4 regions of the Bacillus seohaeanensis genome follow, and region 3 is predicted to be linked to each of the others. Evidence: riboswitches for the same ligand, from Rfam matches in the RefSeq annotation. Region 3 holds a riboswitch; each other region holds the start of a gene.
What was found. Region 3 has a riboswitch for S-adenosylmethionine ahead of ACFSUL_RS01190 (O-acetylhomoserine aminocarboxypropyltransferase/cysteine synthase family protein). Riboswitches for the same ligand answer to the same signal wherever they lie in the genome.
Positions count from the first base shown of each region.

Region 1 (7,484 bases), on a different contig from region 3:
GTTTTCTTGAATTGTTTCACTTGGGTTAAAACGATTGACTAAAATACCTCCGTGTGGTTTTAATGACATAAATATTTCTCCTCTCTCATTTTTATTTAGCTTGATAAACTTTTTTCTGTTTTGATGGAAACAGTCTGTAAATAGATGCCACTGCCACGGCAAGCAGGATTGCCCACATTAGTGAATTCGAAAAGACCCATGCCTGCACCAGTAACAGAGACAATAGAAAAGAAAAAAATGGTGAAACGAGCCATACCCGCAAAATTTGGTGAACAATTTTCTTTTTAAAAACAGTCGTACCGTCTTTGGCTAGGCCGACACCTAGAATGGAAGAAGTCGTAACTTGTGTCATTGGTATCGGTACTCCAACTATGGAACAGACAATTACTAGAGCCCCACCAGTACTAGAAATCATTAAACCGTCTATCTTACTTAAAGAAACTATTTTTTTACCGTTTGTCTCGAGTACTCTCCAACCAAGAAGGAGGACCCCAACAGCAACAAATATTCCTCCTATCCATTTTCCTTCTTCAATGGACCAGTATCCCGCTCCAACTATTGGCCCTACAGCATTTGCTACATTATTCATCCCTGCAGAAAATGCTTCAATAAATCCTGCAATAACAAGAAGCCACATTATCCATCCCGATTTTTCCCAATGGCTTTTCCGTCGTTCATATTTCTTGAAAAATCTTTTAAATAGATAAGCAAAAGTAAAGGCAATAACCGGAACAATAAACCAAAATGAAATAATTTGAAGCAACTGCAGCACATATAAGCTCTGTAGTGAAACTCCTACACCGACCACTGCCCCGACGGTTACTTCACTAGTTGATAAAGGAATACCTAAAAGATTTGCCAAAAACAGTGACAGAGTAGAAGAAAGTAATATAATGACAACAATTTTTATGGACAGTAAATCGGTAGAAATGATTCCTTTTCCGATTGTTTTTATTACTTCTCCGCCGCCTATTGTTGCACCGAGAAAAATGGCTATAGCACAAACAATTAATGCGACTCGAGCTTTTTTTATTGCTCCAGACCCATAGGCAATGCCAATAGCGGCGGCTGCTCCGCTTGCCCCAATATTAATGGCAAAAAAACAGCTAATGATAATCGCAAGCCACACCATACTATCTGCCACTTACATCTTCATGTAATCCGCATTCTAGCTTGCTTTGACCTTGCCATCTACCGGATCTAAAATCATCTTCTTTAATGGCAGGAACCGTGCAATGGGAACATCCAATACTTGGATATCCTTTATCATGCAAGACGTTATAATCAAGGTCTTTACGATGCGCATAGCGCCAAATATCTTTCCATGTCCAGTGAATAAGTGGGCAAATTTTTATATTTTTGAACTTATGGTCCCGATTAACAAAATTAGTATTTTGTCTTGTTGGAGATTGTTCTCTTCTTAATCCAGAAATCCATGCTTCTTTGGTTGATAAAATGTCCTGTAATGGAACTACTTTTCGAAGGTGACAGCATTGATTCGGATCACTTTTCCATAATTCTTTTCCGTATTGTTTTTCTTGTTCTTGCAGAGAAATCTTTGGTTCTACTAATTTAATCGATAATGTTGGATATCGTTTTTTTACTTTTTCAATAACATCGTACGTTTCTTGAAAATGAACATTGGTATCTAAGAAAAATATCGATGCATCCTGTTTGACACGAGAAATTAAATCGATTAAAACGATTCCCTCTATTCCAAAACTACATGCATAAATAATATCTTCTGATTTATACGAAGAGTAGGCCCATTCTAAAACGTCAAGAGCACCCTTCGTTTCGTTATCTGTTAAAAAGTTTTTTTCAATATCGCTTGATTGATAGGTAATCATACCCCAGAACCTCCTTCCTACTTCCTTTTTTCAGCAAAGGCCTCTAGCCAATAGCACTAGACAAACCGAAATGTGAAAGTGGCTTGCCTCTAGCCGATGGAACTAGACAATAAAAAAGAGGCAGTTTTAAACGAAAGAGTACTATCTCCTTCGATTAAAACCGCCTCTAGTTTCTCTAGTCAGCAAGTTACTTTAAACGTAATTTTTCATTCTTTTCTAGTTGAATAATCTTTCCATCTTGGATAACGAGCGTGATAGATCCGTATTTCATTGGCTCGAGCATCTTTTCTAGTCTGTCAATTGCTTCCTGGAAGTTGTTGTCAGTCATTCCTGCAGTCCTCCTAACCATGTAAAATAAAAAAACCTTCCCATTTGGAAAGACTGTAGGATAAAATATTCCTAACTTATCTTCCAAAATGGTTACCATTTTGCTGGATGTAGCACCTTGCTTTTAGCAGGTTGCCGGGCTTCGCAGGGCCAGTTCCCTCCGCCTCTCTGGATAAGTATGACTGTTATGTTTCCAAATTTTACACACAATTCAGTAAAAAGTCAACCCGAGTTTTTCGATAGGAATTAAATATTTTAAAAAAGGTTCTATTTTACTATTTTGGAAGGGTTTTCACAATGTGCTAATGGATAAAAGTGGGTATATAAGCATCATAACTCTGCGTTCAGAGTACTTGGAGCAGACAAAAAAATAGTAGTCGTATAAGTATTTCCCACTTACACGGCTACTACCTTTTTTACTTATTTAACAACTTTTCTGACTCACGAATTAATTCTTCCATCAATTCTGGAACGGAAAGTTTTTTAGCAAGCTGAGGACTTTGTCCAGACCAAAGCGACATATACTCTGGATTATTTCTTGCTTTGGAAGCACTCCTTATTTCTTTTGTTAACGTATTTTGAACAGGAAACGGCGGCAAGAAATGCTGTTTGTCTTGAAAGTCTTTTATAAATTTATTATTAATTCCTCTTGCCCATTTTCCTGAAAATGCTTTCGTCATCGTTGTGTTTTCTTCCGATGAATTTAGAATTGCTTCTTTGTGGATGGGATGAGCACCACTTTCATGACAAGTTAAAAAAGCTGTCCCCATCTGTACGCCCTCTGCACCTAAACATACAGAAGCAGCTATTCCCCTTCCATCCATTATTCCGCCTGCTGCAATTACTGGAATAGTCACACTGTCAGCTATTTGTGGAATTAAAGACATTAAACCAATCATTCCACTATCCTCATTTTCCTGAAAACTCCCGCGATGACCTCCAGCTTCACTTCCTTGCGCAACAATAGCATCGACACCCATTTTTTCATTAAATACAGCCTCTTGTACGGTTGTAGCAGTGCCAATAATCGTTATTCCCTGTTCTTTTAATAAGGTGAGAATTTCTTTGGGTGGAAGTCCGAAAGTAAAAGAAACGATAGAAACTCTCTCTTCAATAAGAACATTGATTTGATCATGAAACATTTTTCTTGCCTTTTCTCCAGGCATAACCTCAGGGTTATATGTTTCTAATGAAAATAATGAGCGATAAGGTTCTAATAACTTGTAACCATCTAGCATCTCCTTTTCTGTACAGTAAAACTCATTTGGAACGAACAGGTTTACGGCAAATTTTCGTTGTGTTCGTTTCTTGATGTCTTTTATTTGATTCTGGAGCTGTGAAGGCGTCATATAACCAGCTCCAACCATCCCTAGCCCTCCATTATCCGATACAGCTGAAACTAGTTCTGAAGTTGTTATCCCCCCTGCCATTGGTGCTTGAAGAATGGGATATTGAATGCCTAATATATTTGTTAATTCTTTTTTCCACAATCGAAAAAACCTCCTGTAAGATGTGTTTACATTCCTATTCTCCAAATACCAAAAAAATCCTCTACATTAGGATAACTTTTTGTCTAGAGGGTATTAATAATGGTAGTTATGTTACTTAAAAGGAGGAAAAGTTTTTGGATAATACAACGTTCTATGTAAAGGAAGCTACTAATGAAGAATGTATAAGGACATTAGAAACGATTCTATCTGGAATAGATGGGGTAGACCGCGCACTCGTCGATGTAGAGGATGGGGAGGTAAAAATCGACTTTCATTCCTCCCAAGTTACGCTCGATGAGTTAAAAGCAAAAATTTCTCAGCATGGATTACATGTTAGAGAATAGCAAACATGTAACATACTCATATCGTTAGCGCTCGACTATTGAGTATGCGTTTAGATGCTGATGAAAAAAGGACTGAAAGTAGTCGATACTTTAATATGTAGTGTTAACACACTCCAATTGATATTGTTTTTTTTATTTGTTATAATGAGTTGTTTTTAACAATACTTTAGGGGGAACTTTTTTTGTCAATCGAAGTAGGCAGTAAGGTACAAGGTAAAGTAACAGGCATCACTAATTTTGGAGCATTCGTAGAATTACCTGGAGGCACAACAGGTCTTGTGCATATTAGTGAAGTAGCGGACAGCTATGTAAAAGACGTCAATGACCATCTCAAAATCGGAGATCAAATTGAAGTAAAAGTGATTAGTGAGAAAGACGGAAAAACGGCCTTGTCCATTAAAAAAGCTATAGATAAACCTGAAGGACGAACCTCTTCTTATTCTCAACGCCCGCAACGTCAGGGAAGAGATACTAGAAATTCCAAGGACTTCCGTTCAAAAAGTAATTTCAAACCAAAGGAAAGTTTTGAAGATAAAATGGCTCGTTTCTTAAAAACTAGTGAAGAAAATTTATCTACTCTCAAACGTAGTACTGAAACAAAACGAGGCGGTAGAGGCGGAAGACGCGGATAAGCTGTTGCATTTTTTATATTTTATAAAATAGACAAAGGAAAGCCTTGAGTAATTCGGCTTTCCTTTTTGTTGTGATTAAAATAACAAAAAGACCGTTTTAAAAGGATGGAAATGCCCCTACCTCTCCTACCAAAAGATGAGACCCTTTGTCATTATTCTTTACTGATAATAAGATTCTCTGAGACAAACCGCCAATTTTGCGGAAAAGGTAAACTTATTTGCCAATAGGTGGTTCCAAGTAGGTTATATATATCTAGTAACTTGTATTTTTCTTGAAAACTTCGAATGTCTTCAAACCAGACGATATGGTTTTCACCTGCTTTCCAATAGTGATAAAAAGGTGAAGCAGCATTAGTATCGTATTGAATAATGCTTCCCGATTGAATAGCTAAATTTTGCGCATTTAATACAGAGCGAGCAGACGTTGTATTTTCTGGTACCTTCCAATCATACCCGTACAGAGGGAAAGAAACTTGTAGTTTGTTAGGATCAATTAAGCTTGTAGCAAACCTTATTACTTGTTCCATCCACCAGATTGGTGAAATCGGGTTTGGAGGACCAGTAGGATAGCCATAATCAATTGTCATAACAGCGACTATGTCAGCGACGTTCCCAATTTCTTCATAGTCATAAGCACCAATAATTGGGTTTGAAGGTATGTCTTCTGTCTTAGCATGAACATTAACATGAAGAAGTAATGAACCTAATCGTTGTTTTAATTCATATAAGAAAACAACAAAGTTTGCTCTTTGTAGAGGTGGAATAAATTCAAAATCAATACTGACGCCACCATACCCCTTCTCCATAATAAAATGTAAGAGACTATCAATAAAATTACGTCTAAATACGGGTTCCTTTAGCACATTACCAATTAATTCTGGATTAAAATCTTCATCCGTGTAATTTCTAACCATGAGCAGCGGTGTAACATCCCATTGTTTACTTGCTGAAAGAATATTATCGTCATCAGTTTGTATGTAGACGTATCCCTCTTCTGTGAATGAATAGGCTGCAACTGCAATATACGTTAGATTATTAGCTATTCCCTCAAGGGTTGAAGTATACGATACGCCTGGATTCGGAACGATAAAACCGAGTGTTTTCAATACATTTTTATTTGGAGATGGAATGACTAGTACACTGCCTACTGTAAGTTGGGACGGATTTAGTCCTGGGTTCGCATCGTATAGTTGAAATGGGGATGTATTAAATTGTTGAGCTAACTTATTAATAGTGTCACCCGCTTTAATTTTATAATATCTCATTGAAAGATGTTGATCGGGTATATAAAGACTAAGGCCTGGGGTAAGTCGGTCTATAGTTGGTAAACCATTCACTGCACGAATTGTTTCAACGGGAGCACCATAAATTTGAGATATATTCCAAAGCGTTTCCCCTCTTTGCACAATATGAATTGCCATTTTCTCCACACCTTTTCTCTTCTTTCTATCATTTTATGGGAAGAACAAAGGAAGTTAGTACAGAAAAGCAGATTTATTATAGTGCAAAGCAAAAAAGCCAAGAGGACAGCTTGGCTTTTTCACTCTTACTTATTATTTAAAAAGTATCAGTAAAAAGTATCGTCACGCCACCAAAAGTGTTACGCCGATTTTTTTATGATACTGTGTCCACAAATTACAAGACGATTAACTTACTCCATATCTTCCAATTCATTCACAATGAGTAGGTCTACATTATTGTTAGCTAGCAATTCTCTGAATTGTTTTGATGGTGTTTTATCTGTAATACATAAATCGATGTCGTGAATTTCGGCAAATTGGTAAAAATCAGTAACACCAATTTTCGTATGATCGGCAAGTACAATAACTCGTTTGGCTCTTTCCATCATTTTACGTTTAACCATCCCATCTTCTTCGTGTGCAATGGTTAAACCATGCTCAGAGATGCCTACTACACCAATAAATACTTTATCAACATAATAATGAGATAGCTTTTCAATCACAGAAGACCCATATAAGAAACGGTGCTCTTTATGTAACTCACCGCCGAGTAGATGTATTTTGACTCCAGGTTTGACAGACAATGCTTCTGCTTGATTAATGGAGTTCGTTATAATCGTGCATTCTTCTGATTCTATTTGCTCCGCACAAGCTTGAACAGTTGTAGAGGCATCTAAAATAATCCGGTCACCGGAATTGATAATCGATGCTGCTTTCTTTCCAATCATTCGCTTTTCTTTAGAGACCGTTTTTAAACGTTTAGTATAATCCTTTATTTCGTTATGTGCCGATGGAAAAATCGCTCCTCCCCTTGTCCGGATAATTGCTTTTTGTTCCTCAAGCTTGACAAGATCGCGACGAGCAGTATCCCGTGACACACCGAATAAATGACAGATCTCTTCAACTGAAATTCGGCTGTTCTTTTTTAAATAATTGATGATGGAAACCAATCGTTCTTCTTGGTACATCTGTATCTACCTACTTTAATCATTTGTAAGGTTATATAAGTAATTATAATTTATTTTTTATTTTTTTCAAGTGAATTTAAGTAAATTAAGTAAAAAGTGCACAAAAAAAGAACCGGTATCACCAGTTCTTCTTTTGTGTGAGGCTATTAGGCATCAAATACTTCTACCTTTTCCATTACATCACCGTTTTTCATTGCAAGCGCGGTATCTAAACCAGATGTAACTTTTCCGAATACAGTATGGACACCATTTAAATGTGGTTGAGGCTCATGAACAATGAAAAATTGGCTTCCACCAGTATCTTTACCAGCGTGTGCCATTGATAATGATCCAGCCTCATGCTTATGTGGGTTACCCTCTGTTTCACATTTAATTGTGTAACCAGGACCGCCTGCTCCAGTTCCTGTAGGATC
Region 1 is NZ_JBHUMF010000031.1:466,286-473,769, reverse strand. It holds gene sat (sulfate adenylyltransferase) at 1-69, opposite strand, end outside; gene ACFSUL_RS15695 (inorganic phosphate transporter) at 92-1,144, opposite strand; gene ACFSUL_RS15690 (phosphoadenylyl-sulfate reductase) at 1,134-1,850, opposite strand; gene ACFSUL_RS15685 (YezD family protein) at 2,038-2,178, opposite strand; SAM riboswitch class I at 2,252-2,356, opposite strand; gene ACFSUL_RS15680 (NAD(P)H-dependent flavin oxidoreductase) at 2,594-3,667, opposite strand; gene ACFSUL_RS15675 (heavy-metal-associated domain-containing protein) at 3,802-4,011, shown strand; gene ACFSUL_RS15670 (S1 domain-containing RNA-binding protein) at 4,194-4,643, shown strand; gene ACFSUL_RS15665 (glycoside hydrolase family 18 protein) at 4,796-6,064, opposite strand; gene ACFSUL_RS15660 (DeoR/GlpR family DNA-binding transcription regulator) at 6,295-7,071, opposite strand; gene ACFSUL_RS15655 (peptidylprolyl isomerase) at 7,218-7,484, opposite strand, start outside.
Region 1: another riboswitch for S-adenosylmethionine. It lies ahead of ACFSUL_RS15685 (YezD family protein); the one in region 3 lies ahead of ACFSUL_RS01190 (O-acetylhomoserine aminocarboxypropyltransferase/cysteine synthase family protein).

Region 2 (7,484 bases), on a different contig from region 3:
ATCATCAATCCTTCGCTTGGATGGAAAGAAAAAAGTGCTGTACCGCCTAAAGGTTTTGAAATCGTTGGGTTGCCAGATCACGGAACATTCGCAGAAAAAATTGTTTTACCGGTTGATAATGTGGAGAAAAAACCTGCACACTTATCATGGGAAGAAGCAAGTGTCTTATCATTAGCAGCTATTACAGCTTATCGTGTATTATTTACACGAGGAAATGTAACAGCAGACGATACGGTAATGATCCCTGGAATTGGGAGTGGAGTAGCGACATTCTTACTGCTTTTTGCTAAAAAAGTTGGAGCACGAGTAATCGTTACTTCTAGAAGTAAAGAAAAACAGAAAAAAGCACTAGAACTCGGAGCAGACCTTGCTATTGATACATATTCAGATTGGAATAAAGAGTTAAAGGATGAAAAAGTAAGCCTTCTTATTGAAAGTATCGGAAGAGCAACGTTTAATAAATCGATTAATATTATAGAACGCGGTGGAACAATTGTAACATTCGGTGCTACTACCGAAGATGAGGTCAATATCGATATGCGTCATTTTTTCTACGGACAATACAATTTATTAGGATCTACAATGGGTAGTAGAGAAGAAATGCATGAAATGTTAGCTTTTATTGAAAAACATGAAATCAAGCCTATTGTCGATAAGACGTTTCTACCAGAAGATTTTGAAGAAGCATTTCACTATTTAAAAGAAAGTCAAAACTTTGGTAAAGTCACTTTCTCTTTTACTAGCTAAATTACTTTTACAGTAGAACGAAGAATGCCTTGTACTTCTATAGAAAATAAAGACCTTGACGTCTACATTTTTTATGGAATGCAGGGCATTTTTCGATGGAGGAATAAATAAAGGCAGAAATAATGAAACTTTTTAAACGAAAAAACGTCCTATTAAAAGAAGATACGACCATAGCCGTATGAGTTTTAACTAGAAAACATGTATAATAACGTTGGTTCATTCTTCATCTTTAGAAATGATAAAGGAGAAAATTTATGAAACGTATTACTGCAATACTATTGACACTAGTCGTTTTAGTTGGCTTTAGTGGGATACAGTCCGTTAAGGCTGCTGATAATGAAACAGAGAGTATCAATGAAAAGTTCGGTTTACCTATTGTCGTATATGGCGAAACACTTACGACTGAACAAAAACAAGAGGTTCAAAAGCTCCTTGAGGTAAAGGATACAAGTCAAGTGGAAGAAATTATAGCTACAGGAGAAGACCTTGTTAACTACATTGAAGGAGAAGATAGAAATGCCCGTATGTTTTCCTCTGCTAAAATTACCCGTAAGGAAAAAGGAGAAGGGCTTAAGGTTGATATTGTTACTCCAGCAAATATAACAGAAGTAACGAACTCCATGTATGCAAATGCATTACTAACTGCAGGTATTGAAAACGCGACAGTGCAAGTTGCTTCCCCGATAAAAGTGAGTGGTCATTCTGCCCTTGTTGGAATTTATAAGGCATATGACGAAGGCGGAGAAAAGTTAGACACGGTTAGAATGGAAGTAGCTAACGAAGAATTAAACGTAGCAACAGAGCTTGCTAAAGAAGAAGGCATGAATCAAGAGAAAGTAAGTGAACTCCTTACAGAAATTAAAAAGGAAATGGCTGATCAAAATCCCGCAACGAAAGAGGAAGTAGAGAAAATCGTAGAAGAAAAATTAAAATCCTTAAATATTGAATTAAGTCCTGAGGATCGACAGTTACTTATCGATTTGTTCGAAAAGATGCGTGCCATTAATATTGACTTCGATAACGTAAAGCAACAATTAGAAGATTTGACATCTGAAATTCAATCAACTATTAAAGATTTCGTAAAAGATGAGGGATTTGGTGAAAAGGTTTCAAATTTTTTCAGCAGCGTGATTCAAGCAATTTCGGACTTTTTTACATCGGTAGCTAATTTCTTTAAAAATTTAATTTGATTTAATTTAATAAAAAGGGCTGACCATATGGAGAATTTCTCTTTAATGGTCAGCTTTTTTGTTTCTCATTTAGTGTATGGCGATTCTTACGCTAGTATCAATGGCACTTGTACTATATTATTGTAATCAACTATTTTTATAACGAATCGGTAGGAGGACAGCAGCTACCAGTGGTTTTTTTCAAGATAATATTTATTTTTCCAAAACAAGGACAAAAGCCCTTCCCAAAAAATACTGCTTAAATAGGCTAATAAAGAAGTCAGATTTAAAATGGAGGGGAGCAATTTGCTCATGCTCAGAAACGAAAAGATATCGCCAATTAGAAGCCCTTGGGGAAATGGACAAATCGGTGGTGGCCTAGGTAACGGATTTGGTCAAGGATACGACCCAGGTTACGGTGGTTTCGGTTCAGGTTATGGAAGCTTTGGAGGATACGGCGGCTTCGGTCCAGGCTATGGAAACCCTGGAGGACATGGCGGCTTCGGTCCAGGCTATGGAAATCCTGGAGGATACGGCGGCTTCGGTTCAGGTTATGGAAGCTTTGGAGGATACGGCGGCTTCGGTCCAGGCTATGGAAACCCTGGAGGATATGGTGGTTTCGGTCCAGGCTATGGAAATCCTGGAGGATATGGCGGAGGGTATGGATTAAACCCTACTCTTGGTGCCGGATTATTAGGACTAGGGTTAGGGTACCTCGGTGGAGAAATAATTGATAATGACAAAAGATATTATTAACTTTAAATAAACGTTGCATAACAGGAATGACTATTTTGCGTATTTGGTTATTCCTGTTGTTTTTTATCCTGCAATGGCGAATAGTTCCTATCGCTTAAAGCTCTATTTTATATTTTTAAAATTACAATCATAATTAAGATAACGATAAATATAATAAAATATTAGAAAAATTCCGCTTTTTCAATTGACATTAGCCCCATGTTCATGTAAATTATGGGAAAGTTCAATTTAATTTCATAAAGCAATCTTATCAAGAGAGGTTGAGGGACTGGCCCGTCGATACCTCAGCAACCAGCCGAAATATGGGTATGGTGCTAATTCCAGCAAGTTGGTGAAGCCAACTTGGAAGATAAGAGGGAGAATATACACATTCTGAGCCTTCTTATTGAAGGCTCTTTTTTATTCCCTCTTCTTCTCTGATAATAGAACAACGAAAAGGAGAGAGAGCAGTGACGTATCGATTGGAAACGAATATAGCTCAAATTGGAAATAGAAGTGAGAAGGAAACAGGTACTGTGAGTACACCTATTTATCTCTCAACCGCTTACCGTCATGAAGGATTGGGGAAATCTACTGGCTTTGATTACTCTAGAACATCAAATCCGACAAGGGAAATAGTAGAATCTTCCTTGGCAGACCTTGAAAAAGGGGATGAAGCGTTTGCTTTCAGCTCAGGTATGGCTGCCATTCAATGTATCCTTTCTTTATTTCAATCAGGCGACGAACTTATCGTGTCAGAAGACATTTACGGGGGAACTTATAGGTTATTTCAGCATTACGAACACCAATACGAGATAACTTTTCACTATGTTGACACAAGCAACAAGGAACTAGTCGGAAAGAAAATTAATGAAAACACAAAGGCAATATTTGTTGAAACTCCTACAAATCCATTAATGAAAGAAACAGATTTAAAAGAAATAGCAAAACTGACCGAACAAAACAACCTGTTACTACTAGTTGATAACACGTTTTATACTCCGATTATTCAGCAGCCAATTAGTGAAGGTGCTGATATAGTCATTCATAGTGCTACTAAGTATTTAGGTGGGCATAATGACGTTTTAGCGGGAGCAGTCATTGCTGTTGGAGAGGAAATATGTAACAAGCTTCGTGACTATCAAAATGCGGCCGGGGCAGTCCTTTCTCCGTTTGACTGTTGGCTTTTAATCAGAGGAATAAAAACATTAACATTAAGAGTTAGAGAACAAGAAAAAAATGCAAAGCAAATTGCTCAATTTTTACGAGAGCATCCACTCATTACAGATGTTTTTTATCCAAATAAAGGAGGAATGCTTTCCTTTCGAATTCAAAAAGAAGAATGGATTGCGCCTTTTCTTGAAAAATTACAACTTATTACATTTGCTGAAAGCTTAGGGGGAGTAGAAAGTTTTATTACGTATCCTGCCACTCAGACACATGCAGACATCCCTGAATCTATTCGTATAGAGAAAGGGATATGCAATCGATTACTGCGATTTTCTGTTGGAATTGAGCATATTGATGACTTATTGGAGGAATTAAAAGCCGTTTTATCCAAAGTGGAAGAGGAGGTTATTACGTATGAGTAGAGAGCCTTATTCATTTCAAACAAAATTACTTCATAATGCTTTTAAGACAGATAAAGAGACTGGTGGGGTAAGTGTCCCGATTCATCATTCTTCAACTTTTCATCAATTCGAATTTGATCAATTTGGAAAATATGATTATAGTCGGTCGGGTAATCCAACTCGCGAAGCATTGGAGGAAACAATTGCAGAACTTGAAGGCGGTACTAGGGGATTTGCTTTTTCATCCGGGATGGCTGCCATCTCTACAGCCTTTATGCTACTTCAACAGGGAGATCATGTGCTCATCTCAGAGGACGTTTATGGGGGAACATACCGAATGGTAACAGAAGTGCTTTCTCGTTTCGGTGTAGAGTATACGTTCGTTGATATGACGGACCTTAACGAGGTAGCTACTTCGATAAAGAATAATACGCGAGTCATCTATATGGAAACACCATCAAACCCTTTGCTGAAAATTACTGACATTGAAGCTGTCGTAAAACTTGCGAAAGCAAATGGTTGTTATACGTTTTTAGATAATACGTTTATGACGCCGTTATTGCAAAAGCCACTTGAACTAGGTGTAGACGTTGTTTTGCACAGTGCTACAAAGTTTCTTGCTGGACACAGTGATGTTGTTGCAGGGCTAGCAATCGTCAAAAGAAAAGACCTTGCGGAAAAACTTGCATTTCTACAAAATTCATTTGGTTCTATTTTAGGTGTTCAAGACTGTTGGCTTGTATTAAGAGGTTTGAAGACACTTCATGTCCGTCTAAAAGAAGCATCGGAGTCAGCCTATAAAATCGCCAGTTTTTTAAAAAGTCAAAAATTAGTAGAAGATGTGTACTATCCCGGTTTTACATTCCATAACGGATATTCCACTCAAGTTCGACAAGCAGAAGGTCCAGGGGCCGTTCTTTCTTTCAAACTAAAAAATGAAGATGCGGTACGACAACTGATTCAACACACGAAAATTCCTGTATTTGCTGTCAGTCTTGGTGCAGTCGAAACGATATTATCCTACCCAGCTAAAATGTCACATGCATCAATGCCGAAAAAAGAGCGGGAAAAAAGGGGAATCTCAGATGGACTATTACGCTTATCTGTCGGGTTAGAAAATGCAACAGATCTTATTGAGGACCTTGGGCAAGCAATAAATAAAATACAATTAGCGTCAAATAAAATTACTGGATAAGGAGAGAAAAAATTTGAAGACATTAAAGGATGCACTGCAAGAAAACGTCCTTATTGGCGATGGTGCAATGGGGACTCTCCTTTACTCTTATGGAATCGATCGCTGTTTTGAGGAATTAAACTTGTCTCATCCTGACGAAGTACACCGAGTTCATGAAGCATATCTTAAAGCGGGGGCTAATGTTATTCAAACAAATACTTACGGAGCAAACTACGAAAAACTCACGCGGTATGGGTTAGAGGACTCTGTAAGGGAAATAAATACGAAGGCTGTTCAACTTGCAAAAAAAGCAGTAAATAAGAAAGACAACTATGTTCTAGGTACAATCGGTGGGATAAGGGGAATAAAAAAGAATGCAGTTACGCTAGAGGAAATAAAACGAAGCTTCCGTGAGCAGCTCTATTGTCTTCTTTTGGAAGGAGTTGATGGAATTCTTCTTGAGACGTATTATGATCTTGAAGAATTATCGACTGTGTTGACGATTGCCAAAAAAGAGACGTCTATTCCAGTAATCTCGCAAGTTTCTTCCCATGAACCGGGGGTGCTGCAGGATGGAACAAAAATTTCGACAGCCCTTAAACAATTGGAATTGCAAGGTGCGGATGTTGTTGGGATAAACTGCCGGCTTGGTCCTTATCACATGATATCCTCACTAGAGGAAGTGGCCTTGCCAAAGACTAGTTTTTTATCTGTTTATCCAAATGCCAGTTTGCCAAATTACCAGGATGGCAGATTTTACTATACAGACGAACCAGACTATTTTGGTCGTTATGCCGAGGAATTTAGAAAACAAGGGGCTAGATTAATTGGGGGATGTTGCGGAACAACCCCAGGGCATATTGAAGCAATGGTAAAAGGATTAAAAAATAGACAGCCTGTAACGGAAAAAGAAGTAAAACTGCGGAAGGAAGTAGTAGAAGTAGCAGATCACAAGCCCCTAGAACCACATCTTCATGAAACAGTAAAAGAGAAAAAAACCATCATTGTCGAACTTGATCCACCGAAACATTTGAACACCGATTTATTTTTTCAAGGGGCAAAAGCATTAAAAGAAGCAGGAGTGGACGCTATAACATTAGCAGATAATCCGCTTGCCTCGCCGAGAATTAGCAACGCTGCAATTGGTTCCATCATTCAATCTCAATATAATGTAAGGCCCTTAGTCCACATAACATGCAGAGATCGTAATTTAATAGGGCTTCAATCACATTTAATGGGGCTACATACACTAGGAATTAACCAATTATTAGCGATAACCGGCGACCCAGCTAAAATTGGCGATTTCCCTGGAGCGGCTTCCGTTTATGACCTTTCATCAATGGAGTTGATTCAATTAATAAAGCAAAATAATCAAGGAATTTCTTTTTCCGGGCAATCTCTTCGTGAAAAGACAAATTTCTCTGTTGGCGGAGCATTCAATCCAAATTTCCGACATTTAAATGCGTCAGTAAAACGACTGGAGAAGAAAATTTCATCTGGTGTAGATTATTTTATAAGTCAGCCTATATATGGTGACCAACAGCTTGTAGATATATATGAGGCTACCAAACATTTAGAAACACCGATATTTATTGGAATTATGCCATTAACTAGTTCAAAGAACGCTGAGTTTCTCCATCATGAAGTACCGGGAATAAAGATACCAGATAAAGTAAGAGAATTAATGGCGCGTGCTAGCGGGAAAAACGCAGCACATGCAAAAGCGGAAGGAATGCGAATAGCAAAATCCTTATTAGATGTTGCATTGGAATTATTTAATGGAGTCTATCTTATTACACCTTTTACGAGGTACGATGTGAGCATTGAACTTGTACGATATATTCAACTGAAGACAGGAAAAGAAAGGAGGGTTCTATATGGGCAGCACTTTATTTGAGCAACAATTGCAAAAGAAAATACTTGTATTAGACGGGGCAATGGGTACGATGCTCCAACAGGCAAATCTTACACCTAAAGACTTTGGAGGAGAAGAGTTGGAAGGCTGTAACGAAAACCTTGTGTTAACAGCACCTAACGTAATCGAAACGATACATGATGCTTATTTAGAAGCTGGGGCTGACATTATTG
Region 2 is NZ_JBHUMF010000031.1:450,672-458,155, forward strand. It holds gene ACFSUL_RS15585 (zinc-binding dehydrogenase) at 1-747, shown strand, start outside; gene ACFSUL_RS15590 (DUF1002 domain-containing protein) at 1,002-1,937, shown strand; gene ACFSUL_RS15595 (hypothetical protein) at 2,229-2,672, shown strand; SAM riboswitch class I at 2,917-3,028, shown strand; gene ACFSUL_RS15600 (methionine biosynthesis PLP-dependent protein) at 3,122-4,243, shown strand; gene metC (cystathionine beta-lyase) at 4,236-5,417, shown strand; gene ACFSUL_RS15610 (bifunctional homocysteine S-methyltransferase/methylenetetrahydrofolate reductase) at 5,431-7,293, shown strand; gene metH (methionine synthase) at 7,274-7,484, shown strand, end outside.
Region 2: another riboswitch for S-adenosylmethionine. It lies ahead of ACFSUL_RS15600 (methionine biosynthesis PLP-dependent protein); the one in region 3 lies ahead of ACFSUL_RS01190 (O-acetylhomoserine aminocarboxypropyltransferase/cysteine synthase family protein).

Region 3 (7,484 bases):
AATAAAAATAACACTAAAACGGTAGCAATCAAGACTACTCCCTCCTTTCTTCCTCTAATTGCGAGAATCTACTCTTACTTTAATAGGATATGAAATAAGGGGGAAGCTTGTCTTACACTGTTACCTATTTTTTATAAAAAGGGGCACTTACTATATTCAAAAAGGCAAAAAGCATGGTGTATACTTTTTGCCTTTTCTTTATTACAATATGTCACATCAAGACACGCGATCACTAGCATCCCTTGCTGCCTGCTCAACAAACAAAATCCCCAATTCATGGTGGTCTCCCTCATACAACGCACCTTGAGTAAAGCGAATTTCATTGTTTGTTCCAATCACTTCAAGTTTGCAGTACGCACCATTTTTTTGCAATGCTCTATAAAAAGCTCGCTCATCATTTACCTCAATTCCATTAACCTTTGTTATAATTTCTCCGGTAACTAGAGCTAACTTTTCAGCAGGAGAATCTTGTAGAATATCAATAACCATTACTCCTTTTGGCTGACGGTTGTAGAAGAATGGCTTCGAGTTTTCCTCAACACGATGACGATAGGAAATCCACACTCTTCCTAAAACCGCTAAAGCCCCGGCAATGACAGAAAATAATGGTGCAAAGAAGCCCGTTATGCCAAGCGTTAAAACTAGTGCTCCTAGCCAAAATACACGATAACCTGTTTGCTTTGTACTTATTTCAGGTAATGTACTCTGTATCAACTGTTGAAAGCCAAATAGAAACGGTACGAGAAATAAAGAATAAGTACCAGATCCAATCGTAAAAACAGGCCACCATTCAAATGGGAGAGTGAATTCTCCAGTCGGTAGTAACACTAGCATTGGTACAAGCCATAATTTCTTTGATTGATGTGCGCCCACTTTTAACCCACGGGGACTTTGAATCAATCTTGGCGAAGTATTTTTTCCACCATTTCTTCTAATTAGTAACCCCTCTATTACCGTAAGAAGTCCCATCAAAATGACAACAGACCTTAGAAACCCAAAATCTATATTATCAAAGTATGTAGAAAGAAACGGTATTTCCCATTGAAAATAGTCTATTCCTATAAGGATAAAATAGGTAGAACCCATTATAATTGCTGGGGACAGAAATTGATAACGAAATGTTAACGCCAATAGAATGGTTAAAATACCGCTCACTAGAATTGCTGCCACTGGGATGACAACACCTGCAACCACTATTGGAATGGAAAACAACAATCCAAACAGTATTCCCTTTGACAATAGCACTCTAGTATCATGGTAGCCATCAAGTAATCTAGTATTAAAATCTCTACGTTCGCTTTTTACTCGAAAATAACCAGTAACTATCGCAAAAATGATTGAAAGGTACAAAATTGGATGCAAAAAAAGTTTCCCAAAACCTTTAAGTATTTCTATAATCCATTGTTCCATGAAGCATTGTCACCACCTTTAGACGCAAAATTATCATTACCTATTATTTTATCAAACTCCTCTCGTAAAGTGAACTTCAATCAGTAACGGTTCTGTTTCATTTCCTAACTAAGAAGAAATTCGTGTGATAACACCCTACACTTAGCTAACTACTATCCCTTGAGGTTAGAACTAATGTGTAGTAACCTTCACCTTTCGTTCTTCAAAGAATATAAACTGCTCGCTATTTCCAACATTTCTTTTAAAAACCCTCTCTAATCGACAGCGTTCCCTTTTTTTCCCGGGAAATGATAAAGAAAATAGTGAAAAATGAAGAAAGGTGCCTACCCCCAAGTCTTAACGCGTTTTTAGCGATTGGGAAAGGCACCAATATCCTTTTAGTTCAATCGTGTCAGGTAATCAAGTGCTGCTTGAAGCTGGAGATCATTGTCTTCGTCTTTTACTGCTTTTACTATTTGTTCTTGAAGGGCTTCTGCTGTTTTTTGATTTATTTCCCCTGTTGCAGGAAGCTTATTTTTTGCCTGGAATGCTTCAACAGCTTTTACTGTTTCTGTACTATAATAACCATCTGTTCTACCTGGTTTGAAGCCAAGTCCTTGCAGCATTTCTTGTGCATTTTTTACTTGTTCATTATTCATTTCCTTTTTTAACGTTTTTTCCACTTGCAAAGGATGTGAGTAGAAATAGTTTGGCTGACGTACTGGAATATCTGGTTTAATACCTTTCTTGTGAATCCAATTTCCATCCGGTGTTAACCATTTAAACATGGTGAGCTTAATGTTACTACCGTCTCCCATTGGAACTGCTTGCTGCACCGTTCCTTTTCCGAAGCTCTTTGTCCCTATAAGTGGATAATCCTCTGCTTCTTGTAACGCTCCCGCTAGTATTTCCGAAGCAGATGCACTTCCTTCATCGATTAATACCGTAATTGGGTATGCTTTTTTCTCTTTCTTTTTTGAATAAGAACGCATGACTTCACCACTTCGTTCTTCAATTTGAACAAATGGCTTATCTGATGTTACGAGCTCATTTGAAATTTTATCGACGCTAGAAAGAAGTCCTCCAGGATTTCCTCGTACATCAATGACTAGCCCTTTAATTCCTTGCTTTTCTAAATCTGCCAACTGTTCTTGAAAGTCTTCAGCAGTGTGTTCCGAGAAAGAAGTGATTTGAATGTAGCCTATATCTTTCCCTTCTTCCTTTTTCACTTCCGAAATAACCGTTTCAACAGGAATTTCATCTCTTTTTACCGATACTTCAATCGGCGTCGTTAATCCCTCTCTCATTACTTGCAGCTTTACTTCCGATCCTTTCTTTCCTCTAATTTTCAAAGTCGCTTCGTATAAGTCTAAGCCTTCTACACTTTCTCCATTCACTTTCACAATTCTGTCATTTGGTTTCAATCCCGCTTCCTCCGCAGGTGAATTTTTAAAAGGAGCAACAATAACTAAATTCCCATCAACAATCGTTACTTCCGCTCCAATTCCTTCAAAGGAGGAATCAAGGGAGTCACTAAATTGGGCAGCAGTTTTCGCATCCATATAAACAGAATATGGATCATTTAACGTTTTTAACATTCCTTCAATCGCACCGGCAACTAACTCACTATTGTCTACATCTTGAAAAAACTTTTCACTGATAAGTTCATAGGCAACTTCTACTTTATGAAGCTTGTCAGGCAGTTTCATTTCCCCGCTCTCTGGATTCAACATCTCGCCATTCTCTTCTGATGCACCAGGCGTTTTCCACCATTCCATCCCGCCATACATTGCTCCTGCTCCCACTAGCATCGCGATAAGGACAATTACGATTAACCTTTTAGAATCCCTCTCCATCTGTTTCCCTCCAACTTGTCTATATTAGCGGCTAAAAAAGGCAGGATAAAACTCCCTCTGCCTCTAGCAGGCTTTTCTGTAATCAAAAAGACACCACACAAAAACGCGCTTAGGCGGTGCGATGTCTTTGCTATTACATATATATGACAGCGAAGGACAAGTTATGTTAGTTGTTTAATTGGAAACAGCTACTCATTTCAGCTTTTCTCTTTTATCATCTTCCGACAGAATACCCCTTCCTCAAGGAATGTGGAGGGCGGTAGCCCAATGAGTAGGGAGGGGATGAATGTCAGTTGACGTTAGCCAAAGTTGTTAAACACCAAGAACATATGTGCTATGTTTTTCTTGTGCAGGTTGTTCTTTGAAAACTGAAGATATAGGGTTATTGCAGGAAAAACGTCTGCAACGTAAAATCTTCAACGTTCAGTCGTCCCACACTCACCGAAGTAGCGAAAACCAAGCAAAAGTAGGGAGTGTGGAGAATTCAACGTACAAGATATTGAGTAATAACCGCAGGAGCTGCGGGGGTAGCCTGCTAAAAAACTGGTGGATACACTAGTGTTCACAGCAATCCCCCACTTCAAGCGTTAGCTAAGTGGGGGTAGTTCAAAACAGTACATAAATCAAGAGCACTTTATCGTTTAACGAAAATGGTTTACTAGCGGTAGCTCGCTTTCTCAGATTCGTTCGTATAGCTGCTAGTATTTAAATACACTAGCTCCCTTTACTTTCAGTTTTGTTAAATGCGATTGTATAATCCCGCCCCACTTTTCAAATTCAACTAAGAACCCATCATGCCCAAAAACTGTTGGTATAAAATAATGAGTGCTATCGGGAATTATTTCCGTTAACACCTTTAACGACGCCTGCTCATAAATAAGGTCGCCATCGTAACTTATTCCGATTAATTCACATGGCAAATTAGCGAGAAGTTCTTTCCAGTCCTCTCGACCTCTTTTAATGTCGTGCGTGTTCATCGCTCTCAATAAAGTGAGATAACTATTTGCGTCAAACCGACTCCGTAATTTATTTCCTTGGTAGTCTAAATAGGACTGCACTTCAAACTGTTGATTGTTTTGACCTCTTGTAAATCGCTCAGCAAAAAGTGCTCCCGTTCTATACGTAACCATTCCAGCCATTCTCGCAATCTCTAATCCTTTTATTTCACAATTCTCTTCGTAATATCCGTTATTCCAATGGGGATCATTTTCAATACTTCTAATCCCAATATGATTAAAAGCAATTCCGTAATCACTTAATTCAGGAGTGACAGCTAATGGAAATATTTTCTGGACAAATTGAGGAAACATTAATCCCCACTCTAATGCTTGCATCCCGCCTAACGATCCACCAATAACAGCTTCAAGCTTTTTAATGCCAAGGGTTTGAAGAGCTGTATGCTGCGCACTCACCATATCTCTAATCGTTATTTCTGGAAAGTCAGGACCATATCTCTTCCCTGTTATAGGGCTAAGGGAGGCAGGTCCCGTAGACCCATCACATCCCCCTAGTACATTGAACGAAATAATTTGAAATTCATTTGTATCAATATAGCAACCTGGACCTACTAACCCTGCCCACCATCCTGGTTGATCATCGTCGCCACTTACAAGATGATTACCTGTTAATGCATGGCAAATCAAAATTACAGGACCGTTTATATTTCCACTTCTTTCATAAACTAAGTTGATATCTTTTAATATTTCTCCACTTTCTAACGTAAGAGCAGGTATTCGGATGGAGCTTACTATGGTGTCTTGAATTTTTTTATTCTCCATATTCGTTACCTCCTCCCGTTTAGATTTTTAATGAGAATTTTTTATACCGGTGATGCCGCTAGAGCTGCCTCAATTGCTTGATCCAATTCGTTAATTAAATCCTGTGGCGATTCGAGACCGATAGATAAACGAACCAAATCTTCCGTAACACCTGTAGACTTTAATTCTTCTGAATTCAGCTGTTGATGTGTCGTCGATGCCGGATGAATGATAAGCGATTTTGCATCACCAACATTTGCAACATGCGACCATAACTTAATATTGTCCACTACTTTACGACCAGCTTCTCTTCCACCTTTAATGCCAAACACTACAATTGAACCCGTTCCGTTTTTGAAATACTTCTGTGCTAAGTGATACGAAGGGTGTTCTCTTAATCCAGGATAAGAAACCCAATTGACTTCACTATGCGCTTGTAAATGCTCCGCAATCTTCACTGCATTTTGATTATGGCGTTCCACTCGCAAATGCAATGTTTCAAGTCCTTGTAAAAGTAAGAAAGCACTTTGTGGACTTAAGCAAGAACCAAAGTCTCTTAAAAGCTGAACCCTTAGTTTTGTAATAAATGCCGCTTCTCCTACATCTGTTGCGTAGCGGATGCCATTATAGCTGCGGTCTGGTTCTGTAAAGCCAGGGAACTTTTCACTATTCCAATCAAATTTCCCACCATCTACAACAATTCCGCCAATCGTTGTGCCGTGCCCACCGATCCACTTTGTTGCTGAGTGGATAACAATATCTGCACCCCATTCAATCGGCTTACATACATACGGAGTAGCAAAAGTATTATCGATGAGTAATGGAATTCCATTTTCATGCGCAATGTCTGCAACTTTTTCAATATCTAAAATATTTAAACTCGGATTACCGATTGTTTCTCCAAATAGCGCTTTCGTTTTCGGTGTGATGGCTTTTCGGAAGTTCTCTGGGTCAGAAGGGTCAACAAATTTTACTGTAATTCCATACTTCGGAAGCGTAACAGAAAATAGATTGTAAGTTCCTCCATAAAGATTCGTTGCTGCAACAATTTCATCACCTGCACCAGCAATATTTAACACTGCAAGTGAAATCGCCGCCATACCAGAAGAAACACCAAGTGCGCCAATTCCTCCTTCTAATAAAGCAAGTCGCTGTTCGAGTACATCGACTGTCGGATTCATAATTCGGGAGTAAATATTCCCTCCCTCTTCTAATCCAAATAACTTCGCTGCATGCTCCGTATTATCAAAAACATAGGAAGTAGTTTGATAGATTGGAACCGCCCTTGAACCTGTTTCCGGATCTGGCTGTTGTCCACCGTGAAGAAGTAACGTGTCAAAATCAAATGAATTTGTCATAAAAAAATTCCTCCTTAAGAAATTTGAGTTTTTATTAATTTTTTCTCTGGTGTTAGTTCAAATGGTGTAACAGTCAAATGCAATCTGTCATAGGTGCGTTCCTGCATTTCGTATAAAGCATTAATAAACGCCCTAATTTGATGCGTAGTGTATTGGGTAGATTCTTGATGAGTTAGGAAGATTTCAAGAGGAAGAATAAGAAAAACCCCCTTCCTAAGAAGAGGGTCTGTTTTTAAGGGATCCTCCTCTTATCTCCCAGGCAGCTTAATTGCCTGTAGGAATTAGCACCTTTTCAAGTACACGCAATCGTACTCGAAGGTTGCCGGGCTTCATCGGGCCTATTCCCTCCACCACTCTCGATAAGAGCATTCAGTTGTAAATAGTTAGTTATTCATGGCTTAAAGTGAATTATAAATTCTTCACTACTAATCGTCAAGAGAAAATTTAGAATTTTTTCATTCTTTCATTTTCCCAGCACAACTGCTAATCGAAATAAGTTGTTTGTTGTCGATTCGCCGATAAGTTGGGATTTTTCTTCGATATCAAAGGACTAGCCGCTCTAACTAGACAAACCATAAACAAGCAATAATCCAATATTATAGAAGACTAAATTTCCAAAGATTCCTTTATTGCTTTTTCAAATACCTGATTAATATCCCCAGCATCCTCAATACCTAGTGATATGCGGACAACATGTCTATTTATTCCGATTTTTTCTTGTGCTTCTTTTGAGAGTGCCCTGTGGGATGTAGTTACTGGATGGGAAACCGTTGTTTCAACACCCGCAAGTGAAGGAATAATTTTCACCCATTGAAGTGATGTAAAAAACTTCTCGATATTACACTTTTGAGAAAGCTCAATGGTAACAATTGCGCCATTCCCTTTGTTCGATAGCTCAGTTGGATAATAAACTTTCTCAATAGCATTATGTTTTTTCAATTGCTCTACCAGAGAATGAGCATTTTCCGTTTGTTTTGCCATTCGAAGCGCAAGAGTTTTCGTACCTCGAACTGTGAGCCATGCCTCAAATGGACTTAAATTCGCACCTAAATTCACTACTCTTTCTCTAGCTTTACTCACTAGATTTTCACTACCTACGAGCACACCTGCCGTTATATCACTGT
Region 3 is NZ_JBHUMF010000002.1:123,261-130,744, reverse strand. It holds gene ACFSUL_RS01210 (hypothetical protein) at 1-32, opposite strand, end outside; gene ACFSUL_RS01205 (PDZ domain-containing protein) at 217-1,410, opposite strand; gene ACFSUL_RS01200 (S41 family peptidase) at 1,788-3,245, opposite strand; gene metX (homoserine O-acetyltransferase MetX) at 3,944-5,023, opposite strand; gene ACFSUL_RS01190 (O-acetylhomoserine aminocarboxypropyltransferase/cysteine synthase family protein) at 5,065-6,360, opposite strand; SAM riboswitch class I at 6,606-6,726, opposite strand; gene ACFSUL_RS01185 (trans-sulfuration enzyme family protein) at 6,967-7,484, opposite strand, start outside.

Region 4 (7,484 bases), on a different contig from region 3:
TGATTTCATCCTGTAGGGCCTTTGTTTGGATTTACTCACACTACACTGTATCCTTCAAAAACTGGAAGGTGGTTCAAAAGAGTCCCCCATCTAAAGGCGTTCTCTTCACCTCTTATCCCCAAATCTCTTTAGAAATATCTACAATATACTTCAACTTCGTCCATTGCTCTTCCTCAGTTAAAATATTTCCATGATGAGTAGAAGCAAAACCGCATTGTGGACTAATACATAATTGCTCTAATGGTACATATTTTGTTGCTTCTTCCACACGCGCTTTAATGTTTTCCTTATCTTCTAATTCACCATGCTTCGATGTGAATACACCTAGCACTACTTGAGGACCTCCAGTTGGAATGTATTCCAATGGTTTGAAATCTCCAGATCGGTCATCATCATATTCTAGGAAAAATCCATTTACTTTTTCTTTTGCAAATAATGTCGGGGCAATCTTAGCGTAACTTCCTTCAAATGCCCAATTAGACCGGTAGTTACCACGGCAAAGATGAGTCGTTACAATTAGATCTTCTGGTTTATCTTCTAGTACACCATTAACAACTTGTAATGCCAAGTCAATTAATTGTTCACGGGAATAACCACTATCATTAAATGGGATTTCCGGTGCATTAAGACCAGCAATGTATACATCATCTAGTTGTAAGTAACGGCAACCTGCATCATAAAAAGCTTGGATGGCATCGCGGTATGCTTTAATAATATCATTTGCATATTCTTTAATATCCGGATAAATGTCTTGATTACGAATACCGGCGTTAAACAATTGATTTGGACTTGGAATCGTTTGTTTTGCAATCGCACGGTCCCCAACAATTTCTTTAAATTCGATAAAGTCTTTTACATGTGGGTGATCCTGGTTAAAAGAAATTTTTCCGATAACACGCACATCGTATCTTTCCGTTTCTTCTCCTTTAAATTTAAAACCATGGTCTGGAACATACCCTTCTACACCATTTAAATGTTCTAGAAAATCTGTATGCCAAAATCTACGGCGAAACTCTCCATCTGTGACAGCTTGCAGTCCGACTTCGATTTGCTTATCAACGATATTTTTAATTTCTGCTGTTTCAATGTCACGTAGTTCTTGTGCAGTGATTGTTCCTTCTTGAAATTCTTTTCTCGCTTTATGTATTCTCTCTGGTCGTAACAAACTCCCTACATGATCTGCTCTAAATGGTGCTTTAACTAATGTTTTTGTCATTTTAATCCCTCTCCCTTAATTTTTATTAGTGGAATGAAAACATACTGCCAAATCCTCTTATCCAATCCGTACACAATGCTGCAAATGTACCTGATTCTATGCTAGAAATAAAAAACCCCTCTTCCAAAATAAGAAGAGGGGTTAATAGACAAATGAGATTACCTACTCCTCTTATCTTCTAGCATTATGCTACTGGAATTGGCACAGTACTCTTAAAAGTCTGCTGCCGAGGCTTCAAAGGGCCAGTCCCTCCACCTCTCTAGATAAGAAAAAATTTAGAAATATTAAATTATTGAGTTTACTATAAACCTAAAAAAGTAGTTTGTCAACACTAATAAAAAGTTTCTCCATTTTGTTTTTCCTGTAACTTCCCGAAGATTAATAGCTTATAGCAAATCCTACGGAATTATATTATGAGGAAAAACATGGAGAGAAAAGAGCCAATAAAAAACTAAGAAAATTAATATGAATCCTGCTTTTATTCCATTAAGAGCACTGTTAGATAGAGAAGATTTCCACTTCAAGCTCTTTTCAATGTTGTCACATAAGTATACACCTGAAAATTCCACTATACAATTCAGTCTAATATGCTTCCTTCTCTTCCGCCACTCATTCTTATACTAAAATATCCGATTATTAAAGATCTTCATTACTACGGCTTGTTAAATTAAATAGTTAATTTAGCAACTATTTTAAACAAATAATATAAGGGCAAACTTTGAGAAAAGATACTCAAAACCTGCCCTTCTTTAGTTAATTTGTTAAGTATTGTATTTTACATATCTAAATCTGTAAAAGCGTAAGGTAATAAATCTTTTAATGTTAACTCTAATATATCTTTGTTCTCATTTGTTAAATAAACTGGCATATCAGGTAAACAGAATTCTGCTAGAACTTGTCTGCAAATACTACAAGGTGGGAGGAAATCTGCCGTATCACCAGCAACAGCTATAGCTTGAAAATCACCTTTTTGGTAACCATTTGTTACTGCAGTAAATACAGCCGTTCGCTCAGCGCAATTTGTTGCGCCTAAAGAAACATTTTCCACGTTTACTCCATTAATAACCGTACCATCTTTTAATAGTAGTGCTACTCCTACCGGAAATTTAGAATAAGGTACATAAGCTCTTTCCTTCATCTTACGTGCACTTTCCACTAGTTGCTCTTTATTCATATTATCCATCCCTTACATAGAAGAATGAACTTTTCACAGTCCCCTTTACGCCAACCGTTTGATTGGCAGGATTTTTATAATACATTTTTTTGAAAAGTTTGTCAATATTAGACCCAGCTGAAATTTTGGTGTAATTAGTGGCGCAGGAATTCTTGTAGATGCAACTCCACCTTCTACTCGGGCTAAAAACGCAGCTTTTTAGGGGCTGCACATTTGCGATAAAATCTATTATTTTGTTCAATGGGGCTGACAAAGGTGGGGGCGCCCTTATAAAAAAGGCATGCAATAAGTTGATTTTCCAACTATTGCATGCCCCTTTTCCCACTATTTAAATAGATCCACTAACAATTCCCAGAACCCTTTCTCTTTCTCAGGTTCCGCTTTCTTCGTTTCTTGTTCTTCTTTTTCAATGCTCTCTGTCTTGATGACAAATTGAACAGAAGAGACTTTTTCGTTTTTAGAGGAAACAAAGGATACAGGTTCAAAATCCGATTTGTCGTATTCCTGGATCATTTTATTGATTTCCTCTTGCATTTGGCTTGGTAAGTTTTTTGTTTCCTCGTATAATTTGTTGGTCCCGTTGTGGAGTTCGCTAACACCCTCTTCTAATTCGCTTGTTCCGCCAGTCAGCTCCACAATACCTGAATGAAGCTTGTTATAGGATGAAGATAATTGACTCACCCCATCTGTATAGCTAACTAATCCGGAATGGAACTCGGTGTAATTAGAAGACAGCGCTGCTAGACCTTTTTGTAATTCACTCAGTCCGCTCAGGTTTGTCTCTTTAAGAGAGGTAGACAGATTAGTTGCAGTAGACGTCAGTTGTCCGCTCATCTCTCTTACCGATCCACTGATCTCATTCAAAGTCGGTTCTACTACAGCAAAGGCTTCTTTTACCCGAGCATAGGTCTCTTTTACTTTTTGAGCAGCTTTATGGGATGCCACCAGTTTGTCCACGACCTTAGCATCGGCCCCACTCTCATACAATGCGGCAATCTCTTCAGCGGAGATTTGCTGAGCTGGAATTTCCACAATCGCACTATCTAACGCCTTATATGCTTGTGAATAATTTTTTTGTAAGGTGGATAAACCATTGGCTGTTTCCGTAAGGCCATCTGCTAATTGAGTAAGACCTGCCGGCAGTTCAGACAAGCTCGTTAAATCTACTTCAGCTGTTTGGCCAGACAGGGATTGATTAATCTTACCGAGTGCTTCGCGAATAGATCCCGATGCACCAATAAGTTTAGAAGAGGAGCCAGCCACCTCGCTCATTCCATTATTGTACTCTGCAGAACCATCGCGTAAGCTGACAGCACCACTACTCCATTCGGAAACACCTTTTTTAAGGTCAGCGACACCGTTATTTAATTCCCTGATGCCATCAGATAAAGCGGACATGTCTTCCGTCATATTTTCCGTGCCCGATGTATCGATTGGCAGTGTAGATGGAACCGCTGCGATTTCCACTCCTTGAAATTCAAAATCCTCGACATCTGCTTTCACACTAAGCTTTTCCTCTTGTCCAGGCATGACGGTAAACGTAATTTGCTTATTTTTTCCTGCATTCGCAACCATTCCGCCTGAAGCTTCAATGTTCTGATACGTATTCGGAAGCGTCAAGGAAACTTGTAATAAGTAATTTTCATAGAATACCGAATCAGTCTCTTTATTCTGAGCTGTATCGATGTTGATTTCAAGATGACCATTTTCCCCTGCAAGTTCCGACGGTTTCACATCCTGTCCATCTAGCAGATAAGAAACATTCACATCCCAAGGCAGTTCGGTATCCTCTTTCATATTTCCTTGATAAAAGTATTTTCCTTCCGGAGCCTCCATTTGCACTTTCTGTCCCTCTTGATCAATCTCCGTTAAATCAGTCAGATTTTTGACACTGCTGTACTTTCCGTAATCCAAGATCTTTCCAGCCTGTGCTACCTCTAGGGTATTCACGACATAGATATGATTCAGGTCTCCATTGGCATTTAATGTTGCATACACCACTTCATCTTTTGAGGTGACTTTGCCTTCCATTTCTGCCTGAGCAGGATAACTAAGAAATGAGGGCAAGAAGATCATCGTAGCGAGAGCAGCGTATCGTAATTGTTTTTTTCTCATCATCATTTCTCCTCATAATAATTTGCTTTATAGGTTGTTTTTTTAATCAATTTATCGAATACCAACAGCATCGCCGGTAAAACGAGCAGAACCATTACAAAGGCAAGTAACGCTCCTCTTCCTAGCAATAGGCCAATCGATGCCACAATCGGGTTGGAAGATGTGATCCATAAAATAAAGCCCACACTAGATAAAATCCCTGCCGAAATCGAGATGGAGAAAGTTTTTTCATCCAATGTTTTCACCATTGCCTTTTTGGCAGACATTTCCTTGCGATAATGATTATAAGCCTCCGTAAATAAAATGGCGTAATCCACTGTCGCGGCAAGCTGTACCGTACTGATAATCAAATACCCTACAAACACCAGTGAGGTATTTGTAAAATAAGGAATCGATAAGTTAATCCAGACAGCTGCTTGAATTGTGATAAGCAGAACGATTGGAACGGAAATCGATTTAAAGCTAATCAGTAGGACAATTGCAATTGTGACAACCGTCAACACATTTACAACGACATTGTCCTTATTGACGGTATTTTTAATATCATATAGCGTTACACTTTCCCCTAAGGCGAGTGCCTCATCTCCGTAATATTCCTCCGCTGCTTTTTCTACATTTTCTACAATTGCAAAGGGGACTTCCCCTTCTGTTCCTTGACTTGTATTAATGATAATCCGGCTGTAGTTTTCTGAGTAGAATTCATCCGTAATCGATTTATCCAAATATTCAGGTGGAATCTCGGCTCCAACTTGGTTCACATAAGCCATAACACCTGTCACATAGTCCATTGCTTCAAGATCATCAACAAGCTCCGCCTCTTTTGCCGCATCTCCTCTAGGGACTAAAAGAACAATGGGCGTCGTTTCTCCAAATGCCTCATTGATTATTTTAACGTCACTTCCCACACGTGTGTTTTCCGGCTGTTCACCCGTCCCATACACAAACGAGGTATTACTTTGCGCTAAGAAGGCAGGAACGAGAATCGCAAAAACTAGAAGCAAACTTGGAATTTTCAATTTTAAAACTTTATTCCCAATACCGCTGAAGCTCGGTACAAAGTTTTTATGCTTGGTTTTATCCATCCATTTATAAAAATAAAGGGTCAAAGCAGGTAAAAATACCATGACACTGATAAAACTCAAGACGATTCCCTTAACCAAATTCAGTCCCAAGTCGGAACCAATTTCAAACTTCATAAAGGTTAAGGCAATAAAGCCGAAGAAGGTCGTGGCTGCACTAGCCGTGATTGCCGGGAATGACTTCTTCATCGCAAGCTCCATCGCTTCTTCAGGATTATTGGTTGTTTTTCGGTAATCAGAAAAACTATGAAGAAGGAATACCGCATAATCCAGTGAAACGGCCAGCTGCAAAATTGGAGCAACTGACTGGGTAACGAACGAAATCTCTCCAATAAAGAGGTTTGTCCCTAAGTTAATTAGAACCGAAACGCCAATTGCCGTCAGGAAAAACAGCGGTTCTATCCACGAAGTTGTAGAAAGGACCAGAATCAAAATAATGATTGGCACCAATAATAGGCCCGCATATAAAGACTCCTGTCCGGCCATTTTTTGCGAGCTTGCCGTATTGATGGCCTCTCCCGCAATCGCACCATCTTCCCCGATTAATTCATAAATAGCATCGGTTATTCTAACTTCATCCCCGGTACGGACACTGATAGAAAACAGCGCATTTCCATCCTTATAGTAGTTTTCCACCGTCTCTTCTTCTGCCACTTCCAACGGAGTTTTCAAATCTACCATATCATCTAGCCACATTACATCGGAAACTCCGTCAATGGCGGAAAGCTTTTCTTTATATTCGAGTGCTTCCTGTATGGTGACATCCGTTACCATGACCCGCGTATCTGCGACAGCACCCGTAAACTCCTCTTCCATAATGTCCATCGCCTGTGCTGATTGAGCATCCTCTGGTAAATAATCGACCATATTATAATTGACCGATACAAAGAATTGCGCCACTATTGAAATGACCGTCGCCAGCACAAACGCAATCAAAACAGCTTTTTTATGCTTTATGATACGTGATGCTATATTTATCATTTTTCATCCTTTCTTGTTTCTTTCCGATTTTCACTTTATTATTATATTAAACACAGTGTTGGATATTCAACAAACAGTTGTCTATATAATGTTTAGTCCCCAACAGAAAGTCACTTTATGTTGGGGAACTTGTAATTTTTTTAAGAAAGGATCGTTAATGGTGAATTCGAAAATGGATCGACGCAAAAAGTACACGCGGATGGTTTTAAAGGAAAGTTTAATGAAATTACTACAGAAGAAACAAATTTCCAACATTACTATTAAAGAAATCTGTGAACTGGCAGACATCAACCGGTCTACCTATTATGCCCACTATTCAAACCAATACGAACTGCTCAATTTAATCGAAGAAGAGTTCATCGAGGATTTAGTTGCTACCCTCAGTCAATACAATTTTTCAAAAGAAAAAGAAGCTCTGCAGATGACAGAAAAACTGTTTGAGTATATAGCAAAAAACAGTGATGTATGCCATATCCTCTTAAGCGAGAACAGCGATATCCACTTTCAGAAAAAGGGCATGAAGATTACGCAGCAATTCATCTTCAAAAACTGGATTACAGACAAAACGCTAGATAAGGAAACATATGAATACATCAACCTTTTTTTAGTCAGCGGCAGCATTTATGTCATTAAGAATTGGCTGGAAAATGGGCAAAACAAAACACCTAAGGAGATGGCGGATATTCTTCATAATTTTATCAATAAAGGCTTGTCGAATATACGTTAAACAAGCTCCTGAGATAAGGAAAGCCCCTGGCAACTGAGTTGCCAGAGGGGCTCTTTTGCTAGCTGGATGTTCTGGTGGTGTGTTTTTTATTTTAGAACTAACTGGGTGACACACTCGACATGTGCCGTCTGCGGAAACATATCCACCGGCTGAAGATACTCGACTTTATATTCCGCTTTTAAATAATCTATA
Region 4 is NZ_JBHUMF010000012.1:67,274-74,757, reverse strand. It holds gene ACFSUL_RS05105 (5-methyltetrahydropteroyltriglutamate--homocysteine S-methyltransferase) at 113-1,216, opposite strand; SAM riboswitch class I at 1,385-1,486, opposite strand; gene ACFSUL_RS05100 (cytidine deaminase) at 1,992-2,390, opposite strand; gene ACFSUL_RS05095 (YhgE/Pip domain-containing protein) at 2,715-4,466, opposite strand; gene ACFSUL_RS05090 (efflux RND transporter permease subunit) at 4,508-6,565, opposite strand; gene ACFSUL_RS05085 (TetR/AcrR family transcriptional regulator) at 6,726-7,292, shown strand; gene rlmD (23S rRNA (uracil(1939)-C(5))-methyltransferase RlmD) at 7,379-7,484, opposite strand, start outside.
Region 4: another riboswitch for S-adenosylmethionine. It lies ahead of ACFSUL_RS05105 (5-methyltetrahydropteroyltriglutamate--homocysteine S-methyltransferase); the one in region 3 lies ahead of ACFSUL_RS01190 (O-acetylhomoserine aminocarboxypropyltransferase/cysteine synthase family protein).